Linked DNA regions of Bdellovibrio bacteriovorus HD100. The protein of the gene in region 1 interacts with the protein of each later gene in a pairwise test. Links are inferred from orthologs where the notes say so. Each region holds a gene or a part of one and is shown on either strand. Other genes may lie near its edges.

The links.
Region 2: the proteins of thrS (region 1) and rplA interact in binary tests that used the Escherichia coli proteins (3 or more experiments, as listed by UniProt). The link is inferred for Bdellovibrio bacteriovorus HD100 from one-to-one orthologs.

Annotation. Positions count from the first base shown.
Region 1 is NC_005363.1:1,546,824-1,550,050, reverse strand. Bases 1-2,903 are described here. They hold thrS (threonine--tRNA ligase), read right to left. Parts: upstream 2,486-2,903; coding sequence 515-2,485; downstream 1-514. Other genes in these bases: BD_RS07355 (PilZ domain-containing protein), read right to left, coding at 2,610-2,903; infC (translation initiation factor IF-3), read right to left, coding at 1-364. In the rest of the region: more of BD_RS07355, read right to left, coding at 2,904-3,227. UniProt on the Escherichia coli protein: Catalyzes the attachment of threonine to tRNA(Thr) in a two-step reaction: L-threonine is first activated by ATP to form Thr-AMP and then transferred to the acceptor end of tRNA(Thr). The rate-limiting step is amino acid activation in the presence of tRNA.
Region 2 is NC_005363.1:2,886,678-2,889,746, reverse strand. What follows is about bases 119-2,863. They hold rplA (50S ribosomal protein L1), read left to right. Parts: upstream 119-1,011; coding sequence 1,012-1,716; downstream 1,717-2,863. Other genes in these bases: rplL (50S ribosomal protein L7/L12), read left to right, coding at 2,565-2,863; rplJ (50S ribosomal protein L10), read left to right, coding at 1,952-2,482; rplK (50S ribosomal protein L11), read left to right, coding at 577-999; nusG (transcription termination/antitermination protein NusG), read left to right, coding at 119-514. Also shown: more of nusG, read left to right, coding at 1-118; more of rplL, read left to right, coding at 2,864-2,933. UniProt on the Escherichia coli protein: One of the primary rRNA binding proteins, it binds very close to the 3'-end of the 23S rRNA. Forms part of the L1 stalk. It is often not seen in high-resolution crystal structures, but can be seen in cryo_EM and 3D reconstruction models.

The DNA.
Region 1 (3,227 bases):
CACGACCCATGAAACGCAAGGAAACCTTCACCTTGTCGCCTTCCAGAAGGAAGCGGCGGGCGTGGTTCATCTTGGTTTCAAAGTCATGCTGATCCGTGCGAGGACGCATCTGGATTTCTTTGATTGTCACAACAGTCTGTTTTTTACGAGCCGCAGTGGCTTTTTTCTTATTCTCGTACTTCCACTTGCCGTAATCCATGATTTTACAAGTGGGAGGAGTTGCTGTTGGAGCAATCTCAAGAAGATCGAGGCCTCTATCTTCAGCAATGCGTAACGCCTCAGGAACTGTCATCACGCCCAGCATGTTACCTTCATCATCGATAACACGGATCTGTTGCGCGCGAATCTCGCGGTTGACTCTCAATGAGTCTTTAGAGTCTTTTTTGTTGCGATCAAAGCGACCGCCACCTCTAAAATTACCTTCAAACTTGCTAATGGTAAACCTCCACTGGCTTACACTCCGGCTTCGCCGGAGTAATTTAAGTTAAATTCTAGCGTCGCTTAAGTGCGCCGTCTAGTTTGTCGTTGCAGACTTCGCAAGAGAGCTCTGCAAACTTCTTGTTTTAATATCTGTCGTAATCAAATTCATCACCTGATCCACAGTCAGACCTTTGTGTTCTGAACCGTCTCTCAAACGCAATGAAACCGTTCTGGATTCAGCCTCTTTATCCCCCACAATAATCATGTATGGAATCTTCTGAAGCTGCGCCTCACGGATTTTATAATTCAACTTCTCGTTACGGCGGTCAAACTCAACGCGAACACTGTGTCCTTTCAAAGAGTTTTGCAACTCTTCGCAGAACGAGTTCACACGGTCCGTCACATTCAGGATCGCCACTTGCACTGGCATCATCCACGGTGGCAGGTGACCTGCCGTGTGCTCCAGGTAAACGCCGATAAAGCGCTCCAAAGAGCCCAGGATCGCACGATGAAGCATCACTGGACGGTGCTCCTTGTTGTCCTCGCCCGTGTATTTCAAATCAAACGCCTGCGGAAGATTTGGATCCACTTGAAGTGTACCCAACTGCCAAGGACGATTCAATGCATCGACGAACATGATATCCAACTTAGGTCCATAGAAGGCCCCGTCCCCTGGATTCAGCTCAAATGGCAAATTCAGGGATTTCAAGGCTTCCGCCAAGGCGCCCTCTGCCATATCCCAGTATTCCTCACTGCCCATACGGTTGTCCGGACGAGTGGAAAGGAAGATCTTGTAATTGCCCATGCCCAGCTTGTCGTAAACACGATTCAGCAGGTTCATGAACTTGGCGATTTCTTCCTGCAACTGATCCATGCGGCAGAAGATGTGCGCGTCGTCCTGACAGAACGTACGCACACGAGTCAAACCGTGCATGGCACCCGATTTTTCATAACGGTGCAAACGACCAAAGTCCGCCATTTTGATAGGCAGATCACGGTAAGAATACTTCTCAGAGTTATAAAGCAAGCAGTGAGAAGGACAGTTCATTGGTTTGGAAGCAAAATCACGCTCATCCACTTTGGTGAAGAACATGTTTTCTTTGTAGTTCTGATAGTGACCGGACGTATGGAACAGGTTCACGTCAAAGATCTGCGGCGTGATCACTTCCTGGTAACCTGTTTCGAAGTACAGCTCACGCAGATAAGTCTGCAAAGAGTTGTAAACCGTCGCACCCTTGCCCGTGAAGAATGGAGAACCCGGAGCCAGTTCGTTGAAATAGAACATGCCCAGTTCTTTACCCAGTTTACGGTGGTCGCGTTTTTTGGCTTCTTCGATATTGTGAAGATATGTTTCCAGATCTTTCTTGTCGTTGAACGCTGTCGCATACACGCGCTGAAGCTGGGCGTTTTTCTCGTCGCCTCTCCAGTAAGCCCCCGCCACGCTCAAAAGTTTGAACGCTTTGATCTGGCCTGTGGATTGGATATGAGGACCGCGGCACAGATCAAACCAGCTGGTGCCGTTAAAGTAGATGCCAACAGTGGTCTCGCCTTTTTTAGCCAGGTCCTCGATCAACTCAACTTTAAAGCGTTCGTTCATGCCCTTGAAGGTCTCGATCGCTTTTTGAATCGGCCAGTCTTCACGATGAATTGGCAGATCCTTGGATACGATCTCAGACATCTTCTTTTCGATTTTCTCGAAGTGCTCTTCCGTGAAGGCAAACGGAGAATCAAAATCGTAATAGAAACCATTGTCGATCACCGGACCGATAGTCACTTTCACTTCAGGCCAGATGTCCTGAATCGCCTGGGCCATGATATGCGCGCAGGAGTGACGAACAACCTCAACTGATTCAGGAGATTTTGTGGTGACCAGGGCCACCTTCGTTTGATCTTTCAAAACGGTGCGAAGATCAGAGATTTCAGTTGATCCGTTCAGTTTTGCACCCAGAGTTTCTTTGGCCAAGCGAGGGCCAATGGACATCGCCACTTCCAGCGCTGTCGGTTCATGGTCAAAAACCTTCGTAGAGTTATCCGGCAAAATAATTGTAATTTGTGACATTAGCATGCTTGCACTCCGGCTTGGCCGGAGTCAGAAAGGGTCGTCGCAGAATGCGCCGTACTGGTTTGAAAATGTGATGAATAATTATGCATTTGCATCACATTAGTAGTAATCCCCCACCCTCAAGGGGTCAAGCACTCACCGCAAGAAATTGCACACCAATAATCTGCTCACCTTCTGGGGAACTGGCGACCCAGCGGACCTGAGATTCCACTGACACCCAGACGCCATGCTGGTTCTTGTACATCAGGCTGATAAAGTCCTTTTTCTGGACCTGCTCCTGCCCCAGGGAGATCTGTGCCCCGCCTTGGGAAAAGTCCACCATGTGCCCTTCACGCAGAAACTGAACCCAGGCCCCGGTCGGCGAACTTTCCGCCATCACGGACTTCTTTAACATCACCGGAGAACTGACAGCCATGCGATCCTGTTTGCGGCTCTTTAAGCTCTCTCCATTTAGGCGACGCGTCACGAGCTGTTCTATTCTTTCGCGCTCAGACTCCCGCAGAACAAGGATGTCCGGGCGATTCAGAATAAGTTGATGTACAGAGTTTTCAATATGTTGAGCGATAAAAATAAACGACGCCTTTACCTGGGAATGACTCCAGCTCAAGAAGGCCTGAACCGCGCGCAGACTGAGGTTTTCGGTGCGAATGATCACGTGAAGATCCCCTTTAGAAGATTGAAGTGTTTCCTTAAGTTCAGCCGCACTTCGCGACCGATACCAGCGCACGCCCCGCAGTCTTTGCAG
Region 2 (3,069 bases), 1.3 Mb from region 1 along the record:
CGTTAACGTTCAGACAAGCTGTGAAAACACAGCTAAAAAAGCCATCGAAGAAAAGATCAAATCTTCCAAAATGGAAGAGTTCTTTGGTGAAATCCTGATCCCTGCGGAAAGCGTAGTGGAGCTGGTAAAAGGTCAAAAACAGACCAAATCACGTAAATTTTTCCCGGGTTATATCTTCGTTCAGATGTTTTTGAATGATGAGACTTGGCATTTGGTACGTAATTCGTCTAAAGTCACGGGCTTCGTGGGCGGCACTAAAACCCGTCCTCCGGAAGTTCCTGAGGCTGAAGTTCTTCGTGTGACCCAGCAGATGGCTGGCGTTGCTGAAAAACCAAGACCGAAAGTGAAGTTCGCTGTGGGTGAGAACGTGACTGTTATTGACGGTCCATTCTCCAACTTCCAGGGAACAGTTGAAGAGATCAACGAGGACAAAGCGAAGCTTAAAGTTCTTGTGAGCATCTTCGGTCGTCCGACTCCAGTTGAGTTGGATTACATTCAAGTAGAAAAACCATAACCAGAAGCCGCATAGGGCGGCCGATGGATATTAATTAACACAACCTCTTGCAGGAGTGGGTCATGGCAAAAAAAGTTACAGGAATGATCAAGCTGCAGATACCGGCAGGGAAAGCTAATCCAGCTCCACCCGTTGGACCGGCGCTCGGACAGCATGGGGTAAACATCATGGAATTCTGTAAGCAGTTCAACGCTCGTACACAAGCGTTGGGTGATAGCATCATCCCTATCATCATCACTGTTTACCAAGACAGATCGTTTACTTTCATCACAAAAACACCACCGGTGTCTTCTTTGATCAAAAAGGCGTTGAAACTGGAATCCGGTTCCAAGCAGCCTCAGAAGGACAAAGTTGGCAAAATCAATAACGATCAAATCAAGCAAATCGCTACAACGAAATTGCCTGACTTGAACTGCTTGAAAGTTGAATCCGCAATGTCACAAGTTGCTGGTACGGCTAAAAGCATGGGCATCGACATCGCGTAAGGGTGGTATAAGATGGCAGGCAAAAAATTCGCAGCAGTCGCTAAAAAAGTTGATTCTGCAAAAAAGTACACTGTTGAAGAAGCATTCAAACTGGTTGTTGAAACAGCTCCAGCTAAATTTGATGAATCTATCGACGTAGCATTGCGTTTGGGTATTGACCCTAAGCAATCTGACCAACAAGTGCGTGGAGCTATCGCTCTTCCTCACGGTTTGGGCAAAGAAGTTAAAGTTGTTGTTTTCGCAAAAGGCCCGAAAGAGGCTGAAGCGAAAGCAGCTGGCGCTGACTTCGTAGGCGCAGACGACCTGGTAGCTAAAATCCAGGGCGGCTGGTTGGATTTCGATAAATGTATCGCGACTCCGGACATGATGGCGACTGTTTCTAAAGTTGCTAAGATCCTGGGGCCTCGTGGTTTGATGCCGAATCCAAAAATCGGTACTGTAACTATGAACGTTGGTGAAGCTGTAACTGCCGAGAAAAAAGGTAAGTTGGACTTCCGCGTTGATAAAGCAGGTATCGTACACGCTGGTATCGGTAAGAAATCCATGGGCGATGCTAAACTTAAAGATAACTTCATGACTTTGTTGGGAGCTATCGTTAAGGCTAAACCAGCATCTTCCAAAGGTATCTACCTTCGTTCTATCGCTGTAGCGTCCACTATGGGCCCAGGCGTTAAGATCGAGCCAAATGCGGCAGCTGCTGCAACTGGCGCTAACTAGTAAATTTTAAGGCTCTGAGCGTGCTCAGGGCCTTGTTTTTTATCTGGTTATTTTGTATTAGTTCATAAAATTATTGCGATCAGAGACAGTAGGTTTCTTTCAGTGGATGTAATCCCTCGTTTGTGAGGGGCCTACCGAGATAAGGCAAAAAGGTTCATGCGACCTCCAAACCGACCTGATTCGCACAGGCCCCTTCGCAAGAAGGGCAAAAAGTCTAATGAAAGGAGGCTCACATATGATCACTCGCGCAGATAAAGAGCAGGAGATTAAGCTAATCACGGAGAAATTCGGAAAGGCTAAGGGAGCTTTCATCGTCGACTTCAAAGGCATCAAGGTTGAGCAAGTAACTAACTTGCGTAAAAAATTGAATGCTGCTGATTCTGAGATGAAAGTTGTTCGTAATACTCTTGCAAAAAGAGCGTTCAAAGATCACCCAGCTATTGAAACAGCATTTGCTAATTCAATGAAAGGTACTAACGCCATCGTATTCTCTTACGGTGAAGTGAACGCGACTGCAAAAGCATTGGCTGATTTCGCTAAGGACGTAGAAGTTCTGCAAATCAAGTCCGGTGTTATGGACGGCGCTGCTTTGGATGATGCTAAGATTAAATTCTTGGCGACACTTCCGGGCAAAGACCAGCTTCGCGCTATGTTGTTGGGTACATTGTTGGGTGCAGGTTCTGCACTTGCTAGATGTCTTAACGCTTACGCTGAGAAAATGGGCGGCGGCGCAGCCGCTGGTACTGAAGAAGCTCCACAAGCGTAATTGCTTGAATCCCGAAGGTTCGGGACTGATGGTGCTGAATATTTGAATTTTTAAATAATTTTTTATATCCCTGGAGGATAAAATGTCTCTGACTAACGATCAAATCGTTGAAGCGTTGTCTGCGAAAACTGTTCTTGAGATCGCAGAACTAGTAAAAACTTTGGAAGAAAAATGGGGCGTTTCCGCTGCTGCTCCAGTTGCTGCTGCTGCTGCAGGTCCTGCTGCTGCTGTTGAAGAAAAAACTGCTTTTGACGTTATCCTTGTTGACGCTGGCGCCAACAAAATCAACGTTATTAAAGAAGTTCGTGGCTTGACTGGTTTGGGTCTTGCTGAAGCTAAAGCCCTTGTTGAAGCTGGTAACAAAGCTGTTAAAGAAGGCGCTACTAAAGAAGACGCAGAAAAAATCAAGAAAGCTCTTGAAGCTGCGGGCGCGAAAGTTACTGTTAAGTAATTTCTGCCACTTAGTTTATACTAATGCCGAAAGCCTCGTGGAAACACGGGGCTTTTTGCATTTTGGCCCTCGCTTTACCCTTCGTTGGGATTGGGCTGGGGGCTTAGGGGTGCAAAACCTTTCGGACAGTCCTCGC